Regions from separate parts of the Blautia faecicola genome, predicted to be linked through region 2. Evidence: riboswitches for the same ligand, from Rfam matches in the RefSeq annotation. Region 2 holds a riboswitch; each other region holds the start of a gene.
The links. Region 2 has a riboswitch for cobalamin ahead of ETP43_RS06005 (sirohydrochlorin cobaltochelatase). Riboswitches for the same ligand answer to the same signal wherever they lie in the genome.
Positions count from the first base shown of each region.

Region 1 (6,783 bases), 1.3 Mb from region 2:
AGGCGGGGTATGAGCCGATCTCTTTTCTGGTGGCGCATCAGGATATGGATCGGGAAGCGGTGGAGATTCTGGAGCGGTGGGACGAAGTCCCGGTCTATACGGCGGAGGATGCGGTGTTACGGAAACTTACCGGTTTTGCCATGACGAGAGGGATGCTTTGTGCAATGAGAAGGAGAGAGCTTCCTTCGGTGGAAGAGGTCTGCCGGGGAGCAAGGCGGATTACGATTCTGGAAAATGTTGTGAATCCGACGAATGTGGGAGCTATCTTTCGCTCGGCGGCGGCACTTCACATGGATGCCGTACTTCTGACCGGAGGGTGCAGCGATCCGCTCTATCGCCGGGCGGCGAGAGTCAGTATGGGAACGGTATTTCAGATTCCGTGGACGTATTTTGATAAAAAGACGGTGTGGCCGGCACAGGGGATAGAGCAGTTACGAGAAATCGGTTTTAAAACCGTGGCGATGGCACTTCGGAATGATTCCGTGGAGATCGATGATCCCGGATTGAAAAGCCAAGAAAAACTGGCGATCATTCTCGGAACGGAAGGAGAGGGACTTCTGGCAGAGACGATGGAAGCGTGTGATTATACTGTGAAGATCCCGATGAGCCACGGCGTGGATTCTCTGAATGTGGCAGCGGCGAGTGCGGTTGCGTTCTGGGAACTTGGAAGATAAAATAGAGTAGTAAGGTATGAAAAAAATATGTTATAATATACAAGGATTCTGAAAACAAAATAATAAGGTATTCTTGGAAATTTCGGTTCAAGATCCGTGACAATCTGGAAAAAGTCTGCGAAGCATTGTTGTAAAACGGGTAACTGTGAAGGTACGGAACAGTTACTAAAACAGGAGGAAAAAAGGGTGGAGAAACAGGAATTGCATATTGATTTTGAAGCGGCAAAGGCGGCTTTTGAAACGTATCTGGATGAATATGACAGGACGGATGACAAGATTCATCTGAAAATCGTACATACCTACTGTGTGGTAGAATGTGCGGAAAAGATCGCAACCCGGATGCATCTGGGACAGGAAGATGTTCAGTTGGCGAAGATCATCGGGCTGCTGCACGATATCGGACGGTTTGAGCAGATCAGGCGATTCCACAGTTTTGAGCCGGGAACCATGGATCATGCGGTGTATGGCGCAGAGCTGCTTTTCGGACCGGAGAAAATGATACGACGGTTTGTAAAAGAAGATACGTTTGACAAACTGATCGAGACAGCAATCGCAAAACACAGCGATTTTCGTCTGGAAGGGATTAGCGATGCGCACACGCTGCTGCATGCACGGCTGATCCGGGATGCAGACAAGCTGGATAACTGCCGGGTAAAACTGGAAGAGACGATGGAGACGCTGCTGGATATGGATGAAGCGACCGTGGGAGCAAGTCCGATTTCTGAAAAAGTGTGGGCGTCCTGTCTGGCGGGAGAATCCGTGCTTTCTGCGAACCGCGTATCGGGGATGGATTACTGGGTGTCCTACTTGGCACTGTATTTTGATATCAATTTCCCGGAAACCTGGCAGATCATCCGGGAGAATCATTATATCGACCGGATTGCAGCCAGAGTACCGTACAGCCGGGAAGATACAAAAGAAAAGGTCGCTCATCTGGTGGCAGCTCTGCATCAGCGGATGAAAGGCTAGGATTTTTCCTGTGTTATCCATGAATCTGTCGGTAACGGGACGGAGAGAGGCCGAACTGCCTTTTAAAGGCTTTACTCAGATGAAATTCATCGCAGAATCCGTAGTTGATAGCGGCTTCACGCAACTTGGTGTCTGGCTGGGCTAGGAGAAACTGGCGGACCATCTCAAGCCGGGTTTCCATCTGAAACGCAGGGAAGGTTTTTCCACAGTTTTTATGAAAGCGGTTGTTCAGGGTACGCTCACAGATATAATATCGGGAGGCGATTTCCGAAGCGGAAAAAAAGGTCTGCGGTGTAGAATGAATCAGTCGGATGATCTCTTCAATCATAGGATCGGAGGGTTTCCGGCTGTTTTTTTGTGCTTCTAACTGGGAAAGTTCACACAGAAGAAGCGAAAAAAGTAAAGAAAGCCGGTTTTCCCGTTCTATGGACTGGCTCCATAAGACAGAGATCATATCCTGGATATACTGCCGGACGCGGGGAGCCTGCTGACAGTGCAGCAGACTGGAATAGGAGAACAGCTCGTTTTCCGTTCCGGGCAGGTCATCCGTTGTGGTGTGAGACGGGTTATACTGTTCTTCCGCGCGGGTGGGAAGTACATGGATATACATATGACGGTTTCCTGGATTACACATCTTCAGTCCATAATGATGACGTCCGGCAGCAAGAATCAGAAGATCGTCGCTGTGCAGCTGATAGATCACGCCATCTTCCCGGATTTCCCAGGTTCCATCTAAAATATATAAAAAATCGTGTTCTTTTAAAATACGGTCCGGGTGCAGCATCCCGTGGACGGATGTAACATAGTTGCCACTTGCGACCGTATGCAGTTTCATTTTCTCAAGAAGTACCATCGTAAGACCTTTCCAGTTTATACATGCCGGTTTCCATATGATCAATGTATAAATCAGCAAAATTATATTAGGATAGAACCAGAAAAACGTGAGGTTCAAGTCCTACCGTAAGTATAATCGCAAACAGGAGGTATTGCAAATGGATAAAAAAATGTATTCACATCCGCTGTCACTGCGCAGCATGCAGATCAATGACAGTTTCTGGAAGCGGGAGATGGAACTGGTAAGGAAAGAAGTGATTCCGTATCAGTGGGAAGCGTTGAACGATCGGGTCGAGGGGGCGGCTCCGAGTTTTGCCATGCGGAATTTTAAGGTGGCGGCAAAAAAGAATCAGGAGAGAAGAGAACGGGGAGATGCATTTAAGGAACCGGAATATACCTTCCGCGGTTTTGAGACACTGCCGGAAGATCCGGAGCATCTGGAAGATAAATTTTATGGATTTGTCTTTCAGGACAGTGATTTTTCCAAATGGATCGAGGCGGTGGGTTATTCTCTGACCCAGCATCCGGATCCGGAACTGGAAAGGATCGCAGACGGTGCGATCGATATCGTGTGTGCGGCACAGCAGGACGACGGATATCTGGATACTTACTATATTATTAATGGAAAGAATCATATTTTTACCAATCTGAAAGATCATCATGAACTGTACTGTATGGGACATCTGATCGAGGGTGCGGTGGCTTATTATGAGGCGACGGGAAAAGACAAGCTGTTGAAGGCAGCGGCGCGGTTTGCGGATTATGCGGCGGCGCATTTTGGCGCGGAGGAAGGAAAATGCAAGGGCTATCCGGGACATGAGATTGCGGAGATGGCGCTGGTTCGCCTGTATGATGTGACCGGAGAGGCGAGATATCTGGAACTGAGCAAATTCTTTATCGATGAGCGTGGAAAACGTCCGTATTATTTTGATAAAGAGCACCCGGAAGAGGTGAAACGTGGTCATGAGGATGATCTGAGATATGCATATAATCAGGCACATATGCCGGTGAGGGAACAGGACGAAGCGGTTGGTCATTCGGTGCGCGCGGTGTATCTGTATTCCGGTATGGCAGATATCGCAAGGATGACCGGGGACGAATCGTTGTATGCAGCGTGTGAGAAATTGTGGGACAGCATCACAAAAGAGAAAATGTATATCACCGGTGGAATCGGCGGTACACATATCGGCGAAGCATTTTCCTTTCCCTATGATCTGCCGAATGATACGGCGTATGCGGAGACCTGTGCTTCGATCGGTCTGGTATTTTTTGCAAGAAGGATGCTGGAGATCTGCCCGGATGCAAAATATGCGGATGTGATGGAACTGGCGCTGTATAATGGGATTTTAAGCGGCATGGCACTGGACGGAAAGAGTTTCTTCTATGTAAATCCGCTGGAGGTACTGCCGGAAGCGTGTCATAAGGATGAGAGAAAATTCCATGTCAAACCGGTACGGCAGAAATGGTTTGGCTGTGCATGCTGCCCGCCGAATCTGGCGAGACTGATCAGTTCGATCGGGGCGTATGCGTTTACGGAGAAAGAGGATACGCTGTTTGTACATCTGTATATGGGAAGTACATTGAAGAAAATGGTTGGCGAGCGCGAGGTACAGGTGCGTGTGGATTCGCAGATGCCGTGGGACGGGGAGGTTGCGGTCACGGTAGAGGCGAAGGGAACGGAGTTTGTACTTGCGATGCGGATTCCGGGATGGTGTGAAGGGGCATATACCCTGGAAGGCGCCGAGCAGGACGAGGTATCAGTGAAAGACGGGTATCTGTATGTGAAGAAGGCATGGGGAGAAAGTGATACGGTGAAGCTTCATTTTGCGATGCCGGTACGGCTGGTAGAGGCGGACGAAAGGGTTCGTGAGGATGCCGGCAGGGTGGCAGTGATGCGCGGACCGGTTGTGTATTGTCTGGAAGCGGTGGATAATGGGGAGAATCTGCATCTTCTGGAGGTGGAGCCGGAGGCTGAGGCACGGGTTTCGGATGGGGAGATCTGTAGAAATCAGGTGAAGGTTGTGCTGATGGAGGGATATAGAGTTGTGGATACGGCGAAGAAAGAGGGGGAATTGTATCATGTGTATAAGAAGAAGGAGAGAAAGCCTGTGGAGTTGAGGTTTGTGCCTTATTATACGTGGGCTAACAGGGGGGAGAATGAGATGGAGGTTTGGGTTAGAGTTTAGAAAAGTGTGAGGCGTTTCTGAGTTTGGTGGTAACTGATAAGTTTGAAAAGAATAATAGTACTTTTTACACACATATTTAAAATATGTATTTGTGAAGTGAAAAAAGTGAAAAGAGAGTCATTCATTAGAAAACGTGGGAGCGATTATGCAAATAAAATAGGTATTCGATGGAGGGAGAATTAGCGGGAAAGAAGGGTTGACTTATTTGGGGACTTTGTTATACTTACTGATGACAGAGTTTTCCAGTGCCTCAAGGTGGCGGTTGCTGCTGCGGGGATAATAGGGAATCAGGTGGGAGTCCTGAACGATCCGGTCACTGTGAACAGGGAGTGTTGTCATGGGATGCCATTGCATGGAGAGATCATGTGAGAAGGTTTGACAAGGCGATGATCTGTGAGTCAGAAAACCTGCTGGGAAAGTTGGTGATGAGCTTCCGAAGAAAGCAGAACTCCAAAAGATCGAAAAGCATTATTATGTTGTTTCAGTCTGAAGACAGGGATTGTGTGTCTGTAGTTGTATCTGACTTTTGAGAAGGATATGGCTACTTTTTTATGTTCAGGAAACTTGTATGCTGACGGGTTTACGGTCACTTCTCGTTTGACCGCCACAGATGATACATTTATAAAGAAAGGAAATGTGAGATGAAAGGAACAGGAAAGAGAGTACTTTCGGTATCTCTGTCTGTAATGATGGCACTGGGTATGCCGTCGGGCACATTTGCTGCTGCTCCGGATACGGAAGTGGCCGGGCAGGTGAGCGAAGCGGAAGTTCCGGTGACAACAGAGCCGGAAGCGACTGTGGAAGTTACACAGCAGGTGACAGAGACTTCGGAGACAACGAAAGAACCTGTAAAAGAGGAAGCAACACAGGAAGAAAAGGAAACGGAAAGTAAACAGGAAAAAGCAGAAGCAGCAACGGAAACAAAGGACAGTGCAGCGGATGCAGAAACTGTAAAAGAGTTACCGGATCTGAAAGTGACAAAGACAGAGCTGATTGAAACCAAAGACGAATACCTGGTTACGGTTTATACAGACAGCGATGTGTATGATCAGTTATATGTAGGAAAGAAAGAAGATACCGAGAAAAAAACGGTCGTAGAAGGAAAGAAGAGTCCGAACGGACAGTACACCTTCCAGTTTGTCGTCAGCGAGGAGAAGCTTGGCAGCAAATTACAGATCGTACCGGGCATGAAAGCATCCGGTGAGTGGTACACAAAAGAAGATGTCTTCTGCCAGGTACCGGAGAAATCTCAGACAGCATCTGCAAAGACAGAGACAAAAGAGCAGACGCAGGCAGAGGATCAGAAAGAAGAGAAATCTGTAGTTACCACAGCAGACAACAGCAGTACAGCAGAGAATGTAATCAAAGCAGTATATGCGACGGATGAAGCTAACGGAGACAAAGCAGGAACGGATTATTCCATGTTCAAAATTGCAAAATCTTCAGCAACCCTGAACGGGGATCAGATCGATGTGGAAATCTATGTAAGTCCGGCGAGCAGTGGAAGGTTTACATACGATGCACTGTATATCGGAAGATGGGATGACGAGACCAAGGAACCGCTGGTAATGGGCGAAGTGGATACTGAGCTGAATCTGGAGAAATTCGCGTTTAGCGTACCGGCAGAGAAAAATGGTCAGGAAGTCATCTTTGTACCGAGAAACGGAAGAACACAGAAGTTCAGTTCCAGTAAAATTGCACTGAAACTGCCGACACTGGGAAGCACTGATACAGATCCGGAACCGACCACGGCACCATCCGTACCGGACGGAAGCAAAGTGGAAAACAGTATCACAGCAGAAAAAGCAGACGGATCTGCATTTACGATGTTCAATGTGGAAAAATCCACCGCAACAGTGAATGGAGAAAACATTAATATTGAACTGTACCTGAAAGCGAATGCATCCGGAAAGTTCTCATACACCGGTATTTACCTGGGAAGTAAAGAAGATGAAGAGAAAACACCGGTCATTGAGGGAACGATCAACGAGGATAACAATCAGGTATACAAATTCAGCATTCCGCTGAGCAAAGCAGGAACAAAATTACAGTTTGTACCGATCAAAGCAAACGGAACATTCTACAGCAGAGCAGACCTGTATCTGACGATTCCGGAGTTC
Region 1 covers NZ_SDKC01000001.1:2,653,785-2,660,567, reverse strand. The annotation lists gene ETP43_RS11945 (TrmH family RNA methyltransferase) at 1-674, shown strand, start outside; gene ETP43_RS11940 (HD domain-containing protein) at 861-1,643, shown strand; gene ETP43_RS11935 (helix-turn-helix transcriptional regulator) at 1,657-2,496, opposite strand; gene ETP43_RS11930 (glycoside hydrolase family 127 protein) at 2,636-4,663, shown strand; cobalamin riboswitch at 4,894-5,092, shown strand; gene ETP43_RS11925 (hypothetical protein) at 5,305-6,783, shown strand, end outside.
Region 1: another riboswitch for cobalamin. It lies ahead of ETP43_RS11925 (hypothetical protein); the one in region 2 lies ahead of ETP43_RS06005 (sirohydrochlorin cobaltochelatase).

Region 2 (6,783 bases):
CAGGCTGTTCCTTTTATTTATCTGTCATAACTTTTCAGTACCTTCACAGTGGGTGCTGAGCAGTTACGTATCTGATATGTTTTAGTTTGCTGTAGAAGCGCTCTTTCCATCAATTGCAGCTTTACTATGTGCTACATACAGATCCTGGATAGAAGAGATCTCTCCCAGTCCTGCGATCTGAGTATCAATCTTGTCAAATGCTCCTGATGCCTCGAACTGGCTCTTCCAGGAATCCTCATCATCTCCGGCCATATCGTTATTTGCATGGTCTCCGGCTACTACCATCAGAGGACGAAGCACTACTTTTTTGTATCCTGCTTCTTTGATCTTTTCGATCACTGCTTCACATGCAGTATCTTCCGGCTCGCCTTCTACAGTTCCGATAAATACATTCTTGTATCCCAGATCGTTCATCTGGCTCTGCATCTGGCTGTAGCTGATCTTCGCAGTGTGGGAAGTTCCGTGTCCCATGAATACGAATGCGGTTCCGTCTGCCTCTGCCGCATCCAGATCATCATATCCTGCAGTTTTTACTGCCTCTGCTGTGATGGCTTCTGCTACTGCTTTTTTGTCATCATTGACTGCATCGTCACTGTCCCCGACTTCTCCCAACAGTGGCTCTGCGATAGTTACGGATTCAAATTTATCTTTGTAGCCTTCTACTGCTTCTGTCAGCTCGTCATACTCAGCGCCATGCATCAGATGGGTCGGCTGTACCACCAGGTTCTTTACGCCATTGTCTACGGCACGCTGCAGGGCCTGATCCATATTGTCGATCTTCTCATCATCACGGGCCTGTACATGGTTGATGATGATCTGTGCGGTAAAGGCTCTTCTTACGGACCAGTCCGGATATGCGGTCTGCAGGGCTTTCTCGATACCTCCGATATCTGCTGCACGGCTGCCGTTGAAGGAAGTACCGAAACTTACTACCAGCAGTTCGTTGTCACCGATGTCATCTCCGTTTAACGGATCGTCCTTGGATGCATCACCGGTATCTCTTCCGAAGTAATCAGGGTCTGCATTTTCACCTTCTACCAGTTCTTTCTGTGCGTCGGTCAGAGCATCCCAGGCTTCTTTGGCTTCTTTACACTGTTCGTCAGTGTTGTCGTTTCTTTCCTGCACATAGATCTGATCGATCAGGGCTGCTACTTTATCTGCTGCCTCCTGGTCAGATGCACTGTCGTCTGTTGCTTCTTCTGTGGCTTCTTCTGTCGGCTCTGCTTCTTCTGTGGCTTCTGCATCCTTTGTTGTTTCTGTTGTTGTGGATGCACTGTCATCCTTTGCTGTGTTTCCACATCCTGTCATCATGGACATGGTCATAGCTGCTGAAAGCATCAGCACTACAATTTTCTTTTTCATCTCATGGTTCCTCCTGTCTTTGTCCTTTTGAGATTGTGTACCACGGTGGTACAGGACGGCTCTCCGAAGAAGGTTGTCTGGGGTCCTGCCCGCATGAAACGTAAAAAACCTCCGTCCGGAGACGAAGGTAGTAGGTACTACATTTGGAATTCTTCTTATAGTTTCAGAATCAGTTTCAGGGATACCAGAACCGTTTAACGGTTATAGATGTTTCTTTCACCATAAGTGCCGGAAAAACCATTTTTATACAAGCAAACAGGTTTTTCTTTCGTACTGCCAATTCCTCGTGGCCTGAACTTTCGTTCCCGTACTGCGCAAAGGCAGGTCTCCCGGCTGATCGCTCAAGCGGTTTGACACCTTCCCGGTTTCCCAGTGGTTTTTGTCTTCCCTCGCGAATCACGGTGACGAGTTCGTACAGGATTCACACCTGTTTCCCTTTTCACCGGATTAACAGAAATCTTCTGTCATCCGACACCTTACGCTTTTCTATGTGGTCGATATTCGGTAATTTTTACCGTTATCTTTTTAACAGAATGAGTATAGCATTCTACGTGCATACTGTCAATCATTATTCCGTGATCGTTGGAAAAACTCACGAAAAAAATACACCGGATGCTGTGCTGTCTGCTCTCACACCGTTTTTCAAAATATAATTTCAAATATACTCCGTGCTCACAGAAAATCCGCTGGACACCAGCGGATTTTCCCTTATTCTCGTTCTTTATTTGTGAAACATTTCTCCTGCTGCCATCTTATCCGTAAAATGTTCTCTGCAAAACTGGATGAACGGTCCCATACAGAAAGCATAGACCAGTGTGGCCAGTCCCAGGTCTCCTCCCAGAGCAAAGCCGACCGCACAACATACCACGTCGGTACTGATTCTTACTGCGCGGAACGGAAATTTTGTTTTCTCCGTGATTGTCAGTGCCTGTGCATCGTATGGAGACACGCCAAGCTCTGAAGAGTAATACAAAGCAGAGGAAATAGAAATCAGTATCACAACAATCAACAGTAAAATCACACGCACTGCCATTGACGGATGTTCTCCCACCATTTTTACAACTGCTTTTCTGGTGGCATCTGTGACAAATCCACTGAAAAACAGATTGACAACTGTTGCAATTCCAAGTAATTTTCGGTTAAAGATAAATGCTATGATCAGCAAAACAGCACACACCACAATGTATACCGTCTGGTATGTCGCATGAAAAGCATTGGAAAATCCAAAAATAATAACGCTGAACGGATCCACTCCAAGCCCTGAAATTTTCTGGAGTCCTACGGAAGCCGCAGTCAGTGCGATTCCGATTACCGCCATTGCGATACGAACCCCCAGATTATTCTTTTTTGTTCCCATAATAAAAGATCCTCCTTCTCTTCCTCTCTCCCGAAGATCAGATTTTTCATCTGTTTTTTATAACAAAATCATTCTGAATGACCTTTTTCTTTATGCGATCCCCGGATCCACCAGCAGATTGTCTCCATCCGCCGCGGAGGTTGCCAGGTAATCACACCGCTCATTCATCTCGTGACCGTCGTGGCCTTTCACCCAGATAAATTCTACCTGGTGCGGTTCTTTCGCCTGTAACAGCCGTTTCCACAGATCCACATTTTTTACCGGTTCATTTTTTCCGCGTTTCCAGCCTTTTTTGATCCAGCCGTCGATCCAGTGCTGGTTAAAAGCATCAACCAGATACTTGGAATCGGAGTATAACTGGATCTGGCAGGGACGGTTTAGAGCTTCAAGTCCCACGATCGCCGCCATCAGTTCCATCCGGTTATTCGTTGTCTTTTTGTATCCTGCGGAAAGCTCTTTCTCGTGAAGATTTCCGTTTCGATCGGTATAATGCAAGACACAGCCGTACCCGCCCGGTCCGTCCGGGTTGCCTCTGGCTGCGCCGTCGGTATAGATTTTTACTAACATAACACTTCTCCTTTTATTTCCACACACCCGTTTCTTCAAACTGTTTCGCACTCTCCTGCGCTGCCTCGATGATCTTCGGATCATAGCCGATCATGGCAAGCAGACGGATCGCATTTCTCGTCATGGCTCTGCCGGTACGGAGTTTATAGTCAAATACCACATCCTTTTCCTGAATCTCTTCCTCAAAGTGATAATTATCATACTCTTTTTCCAGGATATAAGACAGTTCGATATCGTGCGTTGCCGCCATCGCAAGGACTTTCGGTTTTGCCAGAGAATGAAGAATCTGCGAGGATGCGGCAATTCGCTCGATCGTGTTCGTTCCGCGAAGAACCTCATCCACGATACATAGTACCGGTTCGGGCTTTTCACATTCCTCTAGGATTCGTTTCAGAGAACGGATCTCTACCATATAGTAACTCTCTCCACCTGCCAGATTGTCACGCAGTGCCATCGAGGTAAGAACTTTCAGAAAACTTCCCCGGTGCTGTTTTGCGATGCAGGTATGCACCGTCTGCGCCAGGATCGTATTGATCGCGATCGTCTTTAGGAATGTGGATTTTCCGGAGGCATTTGAGCCAGTGATCAGCACACCCCGCTGCATCCGGATACCATTTACCACCGGATCAGCGATCAGCGGGTGATACAGTTCCTCAACTTCCAGAGATGCACCCTCTGCGTTGTCTGTTTCCGTAAATTCCGGCAGACTGTAATACGGAAGGCTCTCTCGGAACGAAGCGACTGCGATCAGGGCATCCAGTTCCCCGATCGCCTGATACATGTCCTCGATGATTGCTTCATTTCCTTCCACATGCTTTAGCATCGAATAAAACTTGATAAAATCCACCTGGAAAATGATCCGCAGATAGGAAACAACGATGGCTTCCAGCCCGTCCTGTACAGAATTCGTCGAAGCCACCAAAAAAGCACCCCGGCGGAAACTTTTCATTTTCTTTCTTCCCTCTCGGATCCGGTCGAGATACGTCTGGATCACCGGATTGTCCAGTTTTTCAAACTGATCCGCCGCCCGCAGAAGGCGCAGGATGCAGACGAAGCAGTTCAGATACGGTTCGATCTTTTTGGAATCTCTTGTATGAACCACCGCACTGACACAGAGCATCAGGAGCAGCAGAAACATACAGGGAATCGGTTTTATTAACGTAGCGATGATCGCTGCGACCGAAAGTCCCGCAAGCATGGGATATTTTGCTCTTCCGGTGCGATCCACGTCTTTCAGTGCATCGATGTAATCTGCAATCGACATTTTCCAGATCTTTTTGACTTCCTTTACCCGGGTGAGTACCTGGATCCGCTCCTCTTCATGTGTCTGAAAATACGCAATCAGTCGTTCTCTCTCCTCAAGCACTTCCCGGTGCATCTGTGGCTGACGCAGCATCTGATAGAGGACATCTTCTCCGCAGGACGATAGTGTATTGTTCATGCGTATAAAAATTTCGTCCATCTGCAGATCGTTCCAGGTGATGTCATCGATCATAAACGGTTCGCCCTCATGCCGTCTGGCATAATGGGAAATGCTCTCAAGTTCCTCCTGGGTATATTCCCGATCCGGTATGGTTCCCCAGCGCTGTTTTAAGTGCCGCAGAAACCATTTGCGCTGCCGGATCTTATCCCAGATGATCATGGCAGTGCACAGGATCAGGATGCCCCCTGCCGTGAGCAGGGTTATCATCCATTCACTTTTCATTTATTATCCTCTTAAAATTACTCCGCTTTCAGGAATCCCTCAAAGATATCCAGAGTCTCTTTGGTTGTCTCTTCGGTATGCGCATTGGATAAGAACATTGCCTCGAACTGAGACGGTCCAAGATGTACCCCATGCTCCAGCATATAGCGGAAGTAACGGGCAAATTCTTCGGTATCGGAAGTCTTCGCATCTTCATAATTTTCCACATCCTGATCGGTGAAATAGATGCATCCCAGAGAACAGATATGGTTGACTTTCCACGGTTTTCCGTATTTTTTCACCAGTTCTTTCATGCCTTCATACAGCTTGTCACCCATATGGCTCATGTTGGTGTAGATTTCCGGATGATCTTTCAAGATTTTTAACTGCGTCAGTCCTGCTGCCATAGCCACCGGATTACCGCTCAGGGTTCCTGCCTGGTATACATGACCGACCGGTGCGATCACTTCCATGATCTCCCGTTTTCCGCCAAAGGCACCGACCGGCATACCGGCACCGATGATTTTTCCGTAAGTCACCAGATCCGCCTCGATACCAAAGCGTTCCTGTGCACCGCCGAATGCCAGACGGAAGCCTGTGATAACCTCGTCAAAGATCAGAACCGTACCATTTTTTGTGCAGAGTTCCCGAAGACCTTTTAAGAAGCCTTCTTTCGGAAGTACCACACCCATGTTGGCAGCTACCGGCTCTACGATCACGGCTGCGATCTGTCCTTCATTCTCTTCAAAGAGCATCTTGACGCTTTCAAGATTGTTGTATACAGCAGTCAGGGTATCCTGGGTTGCTCCCGCAGGTACACCGGCACTGTCCGGGATTCCCGCGGTCATCACACCGGAACCGGCTTTTACCAACAGGGCATCGGAATGTCCGTGATAGCATCCGGCGAATTTGACGATTTTATTTCTTCCGGTATATCCTCTGGCGGCACGGATCGCGCTCATCACGGCTTCTGTTCCGGAGTTTACCATACGGATCATCTCGATAGACGGAATATTTTCACATATAAATTCTGCCATCTCCACCTCGCTCTCGGTAGCCGCACCGAAGCTCAGACCGCTTTCTGCTTTGCGGATCACGGCGTTCCGGACTTCCGGGTTGTTATGACCAAGGATCATCGGTCCCCAGGAACTGATATAATCGATATATCTCTTGCTGTCTGCATCTACCACATACGGACCTGTGGCTCCCTCGATAAACCGCGGGGTCATTCCCACAGAGCCGTAGGCACGTACCGGGCTGTTGACGCCTCCCGGAATAACTTTCACTGCTCTTTCAAATAATTCGTCTGATCTGCTCATTATCCGATCCTCCCTTCGTCCATACATTTTGCCAGTTCTTTTGCATAATAAGTCAGATAAATCTGTGCGCCGGCGCGATAGGTGCTCACTGCCATCTCACACATGATCCTCTCTTCATCGATCCAGCCTTTCTGTGCAGCTGCTTTCACCATCGCGTATTCTCCGCTGACGCTGTAGGCTGCTACCGGAACATTCGTCACTTCTTTTACTTTTGTGATCATATCCAGATAAGACATCGCCGGTTTTACCATGATGATATCGGCTCCCTCATCCACATCGAGAAGGGCTTCTTTCACACCTTCGCGGCTGTTGTGCGGATCCATCTGATAACTCTTTCTGTCTCCGAATGCCGGAGCAGAATCTGCCGCCTCACGGAACGGACCGTAGAAAGCAGATGCGTATTTTACCGCATAGGACATGATCGGGGTCTCTTTGTGACCGTTTTTGTCTAACATGTTGCGGATTGCCAGCACACGACCGTCCATCATATCGGA
Region 2 covers NZ_SDKC01000001.1:1,331,386-1,338,168, reverse strand. The annotation lists gene ETP43_RS06005 (sirohydrochlorin cobaltochelatase) at 82-1,362, opposite strand; cobalamin riboswitch at 1,664-1,856, opposite strand; gene ETP43_RS06000 (YczE/YyaS/YitT family protein) at 2,084-2,719, opposite strand; gene rnhA (ribonuclease HI) at 2,810-3,286, opposite strand; gene ETP43_RS05990 (MutS-related protein) at 3,300-4,991, opposite strand; gene hemL (glutamate-1-semialdehyde 2,1-aminomutase) at 5,009-6,289, opposite strand; gene hemB (porphobilinogen synthase) at 6,289-6,783, opposite strand, start outside.

Region 3 (6,783 bases), 830 kb from region 2:
GATCCCCCGTACCAGATAATCGATCCAGGTATCTTTTTTCAAAGCAGATGCCATACCGAGGGGAATAGAAAGTACCAGCATCAGCAGCATCGCCATCAGTGTCAGTTTTAAGGTCGGCCACAGTCTCTCTGCCAGAAGTTCTGTTACCGGTTTGTTCAGGGAATAGGATTTCCCGAAATCTCCCTGCAGACAGTTGCCAAGCCATCTTCCATACTGTACAAAAAACGGATCATTTAATCCCATCTCTTCTCTTGTCTGCTCTACCATCTCCTCGGTCGGCATTACACCGTTGGCGGAATACATGTTTCGCACCGGGTCTCCCGGTGACATATATGTCAGACCGAATGTAATAAAACTGATACCGAACAGTACCACGATGATCTGCAGCAGACGCATGAGTATTTGCTTCTTATTCAAATCGTTCACACCTTTCTTTTACAAAAAATACATGTTACCTTGTCATGCAACGGCATAACGCCCGGTTGTAAAAACAACCAGGCGTTTCCAGAGTTTTTTATTCTGCCGGAACAATCTCCGTACTTAACCAGTAATAATCTGCGGTATGAATCTTCGCATATCCTACATTTTTGGAATAGATCATACTGGAGTTGTAGTATCCGTCGATCAGAACTGCCGCATCATCGATCAGAATCTGCTGCATCTGGAAAATCAGATCTGCACGTTTGTCCTCATCCATCTCACTTTTCAGTTCCTGATATAAGGCATCGTATTCCGGATTGGAATATGCACAGTAAGTGCTTTCTGTTGCCCAGTTTGCCATGTAGGCGAACGGATCTCCGGTTCCTACGGTAATCCAGTTGTTGTTGTTAAAATCATAATCCAGTGCTGCCAGCTTACTCCACTGATCATCAGAACTTCCGTACTCGGAAGTAACACCGATTCCGATCTCTGTCAGATACTGGGTATGTGCATCAGAAAATTCATTCAGCAGACGGTTTTCATAAGAAATATAACGCAGATTGATATTTTCTCCATCAATCTCACGGATACCATCTCCGTCTGTATCTACAATCCCCGCATCATCCAGCAGTTTCTTCGCACCTTCCGGATCATAGGTGTATGGATTGTTCAGTTTCTCATATCCATAGGACAGGTTGGATGGAAGTACGGAAAATCCCGGTGTATACAGTCCTCCGATCGTCTTGGAATTACAGATGGTATCATAATCGATCGCCATCAGGATCGCCTGACGCAGTGTCTTGTTACCCAGAACGCCATCAAAGTTCATCCAGGAGAACCCGCAGCGCACACCGGTTGCGATATCTACGGTATAATCATCAGAATCCTGGAATTTCTGGATATCTGCTACGTTGGTGATGTTCTCTACCAGGTCAACCTGTCCACTTTCCAGTGCCATTGCTTTCGCAGAGTTGTCACCCATATACAGCAGGTTTACTTTATCATAAGGTACTTCTTCCCGGAAGTTCGGGTTTGCGACCAGTGTATAACCGACACCCACACCGTTGAAGGAATCGATCATGTACGGACCGGTTCCGATGGTACCGTTATCAAAGTTCTCCGTATGCTCTACGTCTACGATACCCATGGTCGGATGACTGAGCTGTCCCATCAGGTTAGCGTAAGGCTGTGTGGTCTTGATTGTCAGTGTACCCGCCTCATCATCTGCATCAATGGTTGCCTCGAACTCCAGATATTTTTCCGGTTTTGCGGAACCGGACGGTCCTACTTCTTTCAGATGTTCGTATGCTTCTTTTACTTTGCTTGCAGTAAGATCGCATCCGTCAGAGAACTTCAGACCTTTTTTCAGGGTAACGACCCATTCGGTATGATCATCATTCACGGTATAGCTTTCTGCCAGCCATGGTTCCAGTTCCATGTTATCGTTGAACTTGAACAATGTCTCTGTGATTCCGTAACGCATCGCGTTCCAGCCACCGTTCTCGTCACCTGCAGTGTTGACGCTTCCGTCGGTGTACATTGCACATCCGAAGTTCAGAACCTTCTCATCGGATGAAGCTTTTGATGATGAAGAGGAGCTGTCACTTCCTTTGCTTCCGCATCCTCCCAGAACCGTTGTTGCCATTACGCCTGCCAGCAGCAGTGCCAGTATCTTTTCCTTTTTCACTGATTTTCCTCCTGTGTTTTGTCTGGTATTGTCTTTTTGTTTCGCAAATTTCCTGTTTTATCGCATAGAAAAAACAGTCTGTAGCTTTATGCAGACTGTTCTCTTAATTTCTGACGCAGTAGTTTTCCGGCTCCTCCACAGTCATAAGACAAGTTTTCATCTGAATCATGCCGGAAATCACTTTATCATATTTTAAGAGTTCTCATCAGCCGTGAGAAACATCTCAAAGATATAAGCAGTTCTCCTGACTTCAGTTCATCGCCTCAAACCCCTTCCCGGAATTCCGCTCTCCCAGTGGATCGTATTCTCGGCTCCCTGTCACAGTGGCGGGACCGCAACGGATTTGCACCGTTTTCTCTATCAATGCTTATTGCAACTTATATCCTGAATGTAACGCGTCTGTCATTGTACCAGAGAAACTGCATCCTGACAACGCATTTATCCATTCCAATTTGTTATATATTTTTTCTCTTTTCCCCGCATTTTCACGATTTCTGACCGTTTTTTCGCCAGGATCTATGCCTGACCGTTATATTTACTGATCTCTTTCAGATATTCCTTTCCGATCGAACTTAACGGAATCCCCTTTCGTTTCAGGTAGCCGATCGTCATCGTTTCTTCTGTGGAGAGTTTTACCGCACAGTATTCCGAACCATTCAGATTTTCGCAGATAATGCCGCTGCAAAGCGTATATCCGTTCAGTCCTTTCATCAGGTTCAGCATCGTCGCGCGGTCATTTGCCTTGATCGACTGTTTGTATTCATAGGTGCTGAATACTTCCTCCGCAAAATAAAACGAATTGTTGCTGCCCTGGTCAAACGAGAGAAATGGATAATCTTCCAGATCTTCCAGGGTAATCTTTTTCTTTTTTGCCAGCGGATGACCGCTCCACAGGTAAACGTATTCCTGACAGTCAAAAAGCTCATGAAATTCCAGATTATTTTCCTCAAAGATCTTTTCCAGCACTTTCCGATTAAAATCATTCAGATATAAAATACCAAGCTCGCTCCGGAAGTTTTTCACATTTTCGATCACATCATACGTCTGTGTCTCATAAATAGAAAATTCATACCGATCCATCCCGAAGCGTTTCACCATCTCCACAAATGCCTGCACCGCAAACGAATAATGCTGCATGGAAACACCGAACTTTTTCTTTACTTTTTCTTTATCCACATACCGTGCCTTGATCAGGGCATACTGTTCCACGACCTGTCTGGCATAGCCGATAAATTCTTCTCCGTCCGGTGTCACCTGGATCCCGCGGTTCGTTCTCCGGAAAATCTCGATTCCCACTTCGTCTTCGAGTTCCCGGATGGCTGCCGAGAGACTGGGCTGGGAGATAAATAATTTCTGCGCCGCCTGATTCATCGAACGGGAATCCGCCACGGTAATTGCATAGCGTAACTGTAATAATGTCATATCCTGCTGCTCCTTTTTCTGTCGTGCTGTAAAAATATGTTTTGATTATACCCTAAGATTTTCCATAAAAAAAGACCTTACGGATTCTTTTTACGGAATCCATAAGGTCCTCGATTTTATTTGTCAAAGCTTTATGCCAGTGCTGCGCCCAGTGCCTTGCAGTTTTCTACGCCGTCATCATCCGGCATGTCGTTGCAGATTACACTCTCTGTTGCCAGAACAGCTCCTGCTTCTTTACAGCTTTCCTCCCAGTTTCTCATCCATTCACCGTCTCCCCATCCATAAGATCCGAACAGTGCGATTTTTTTGTCTTTCAGTTCAGCTTTGCAGCCGTCAAACATTGGTTCAAATTCGTCTTCTTCCAGCACTTCATCTCCCATAGCCGGGCATCCGAATGCGATGGCATCGTAATCTGCTACCAGTTCCGGACGGAAATCCGCACATTCATACAGAGTTACATCTGCGCCTTTTTCTTTTGCTCCATCCACTACTGCATTTGCCATAGCTTCTGTATTTCCTGTACTGCTCCAATAAACAACTGCTACTTTACTCATCTTTATATTCCTCCTGATATTTACGGGATTCCCCCCGTTTTTATGGTTAAGCAGCTACAGTCAGCTGCAAAACACTCCTGCCATTTTCCCACAGACGGGAATAGATTTCTCTGCATTTTTTGTATTTGCAGAATGTTTTTTCTGCTTCTTTTGCATTGCCATAGGCTTTCCAGCAGCCGGAACACTTACAGTTTTTTCCGGTGTTACGGATAAATCCTATCACATCGACCAGCGGATAATCGAGAAACAGACCGATCTCATGTGGGAACTTCTCGCACATATGTAATCTTTCTTTCAGTTCTTTCAGTGCCTCTTCCCAGTGTTCTCCCTGATATCCACACGCCCGCAGGAACTTCTGCACCCCCGGTTTGTGAAGATCGTTTTCCAGTCTCTGTGGTCTGCACAGATAAACCAGCGCTTTTTTTTCGCTCTTTCGAAGAATGGTAAGATAAAGTCCTTTGTCCTTCATCTGCAGGTTCCACTGCCAGACATCTTCCGCCAGGCTCTCGCCCGACTCATACGGACAGCTGAACATATTCGCTGTCTTTAAAGACGCCAGTGTTGGAGAACAGTGATCGATCAGATATTTTTCCAGCATGTCTCTCCTCCGTCACATCCTCTTAGTTTGCAAAGCAGTTTTCCAGAATACCGGTCAGCGCGTTTCCGCTGCTGGTGTGACAGCGAACCACATCGGTATGTTTTCCGTCGATCTCATCCAGTGCGCAGCGCACCATCTTGTGGGATACGGTATTGGTAAATAATACCAGCAGATCCGGACATCCAATCTGTTTGTTGAAATCTGCTCCCATATGGGTAAATACTTTTACCTTGCATTTATAGGATTTGCAGATCTTTTTATACTGCGCTACCATGCGGTCATGTCCGCCTACGATTACAACGCTCATATGATTCCTCCTGTTTTGTCAAATACTTTTTATAAACGCTCCATCCGGGATCTCACCGGTTTTTGTCTTAAAAATGTTACCTGTTTCTTCTTTTGTTAGTTTTATCTAACCGTTGAAATTAGTGTACACTAACTTTTGCTAGTTGTCAACTAATTTCTTAGTATTTTTCTAGGAATTCTAAAAAAACCAATGGGGACGGTTCTCAGTGGTTGTTGGAACCGTCCCCATTGGTTATTCTGCTTTTATTTCGTCGGTCTCGATGATGAAACGGACACTTCCGGTTTCACCCTCGCGGATACCGCCATAATTGTCGTATTTTCCGTCTACTTTCTTTAAAGCGCGGATACGGTTTGCCAAATTCGTGAGATCTTTTCCTGTCAGATCGCTCAGTTCCCGGATACCGTCCTCGTCGAATTTGATCAGTCCCTGATGCAGGCTGTCCATGCCGGAGATCATCGTATCCAGACCACTGATCAGTGCGGTTCCTGCGGAGGAGAGCTGACCGCTGCCCTGATGCAGTGCGGTGGAGCCCTGATACAGCTGTTGGATACCTTCTCCAAAAGCTGCCACTCCGGCTTCTAACTGACCGCTTCCCTCCTGTAACTGTGCGGTTCCGGTCTGTAATGCGGTAAGACCGGTCTGTAATTCCTGCAGGGCTGCTGCCGCCGTCTGAGATACCGTGCCAAGAGTGGTACTATAGCCTGCCAGAATTTTCATCTGTTTTTGCATATCGTTCAACGTCTCTGTCAGTTTTCCGGTATCGAGAGAAACTTCCGGTATGGTGATCGTCGGAATGGCTTCCAGCGCCTCTTTTGCCTTCTTGATCTGCGCCTTTGCTTCATCGCTTACCGATATCTGATCCAGTGCTCCGTTTACCTCTGTTTTTACTTCTCCTGATGCCGCCTGGATCTGTTCTGCGCTCAGTCCGTAGTTTTCGAGTGCTTTTTTCATCGCGCTGTCAATCGCCGCATCTGCCTTTGTCTGGCTGTCCGCTCTCACTGCCTGATCCAGCTTTGTCCAGTCAATCGCATCAAGTGCCGTCTTCGCGGTTTCCAGCTGTGTTTCCACTGTTGTTTGATAACCGGCAGCTTCTTTCGCCAGTTCCTGCATCTCGGCAAGTCCGGTTCCCATCTCCGTCAGCACTTCATTCAGCTTCGTTTCGTCTGCCTCCAGCTGTTTTGCCGCTGTCTCCATACCGGACAGATCCACCGAACTTCCCTGTGGAAGCTGGATCGCTGCCAGTGTATCGTGAAGCGTGGTAAGGCTTTCTTTCAGAAGGGTTGCCCCTGCCTGCAGATCACCTTTTTTTTCATTCATCACCTGCAGTCCGCTCTCCAGCGCACCCGCTCCCTGATCGAGCGCTGTCACACCGGACAGGTACTGATCCAGATAGGTCTGATATGTTTTCATACCGTCTTCCAGTGTACCGGCGCCGTCAGAGAGTTTGTCGGTTGCTTCTTCCAGTTTTTTCATGTTGTCCGACATCTCATCCACATCATCCAGATCTTTCAGATCCATATCTTCCAGAAGCCCGGAGGAAATGATCGTCGCCGTAAAATCCAGAGAGAAATCCGTGACATCCGCCATCACTTCTACATACTCCGGAATATCAATATCTTCCGTTGGTTCATACGTTGTCAGTTTCAGGCTCTTCGTCAGTCCCGGGCAGGCATATCCCACGACCAGTTTCTGTCCGTCGATATCCATGACTTTTCCGTTTTCCACCTTGATATTGGACGCGTGATCCTCGGATAACAGCATCGTGGAGATCACCGCAAACGGCACACTGACCTGC
Region 3 covers NZ_SDKC01000001.1:2,159,105-2,165,887, forward strand. The annotation lists gene nikB (nickel ABC transporter permease) at 1-417, opposite strand, end outside; gene ETP43_RS09715 (ABC transporter substrate-binding protein) at 515-2,107, opposite strand; cobalamin riboswitch at 2,325-2,503, opposite strand; gene ETP43_RS09720 (LysR family transcriptional regulator) at 2,624-3,529, opposite strand; gene ETP43_RS09725 (flavodoxin) at 3,661-4,083, opposite strand; gene ETP43_RS09730 (DUF3793 family protein) at 4,130-4,681, opposite strand; gene ETP43_RS09735 (DUF2325 domain-containing protein) at 4,704-4,988, opposite strand; gene ETP43_RS09740 (hypothetical protein) at 5,220-6,783, opposite strand, start outside.
Region 3: another riboswitch for cobalamin. It lies ahead of ETP43_RS09715 (ABC transporter substrate-binding protein); the one in region 2 lies ahead of ETP43_RS06005 (sirohydrochlorin cobaltochelatase).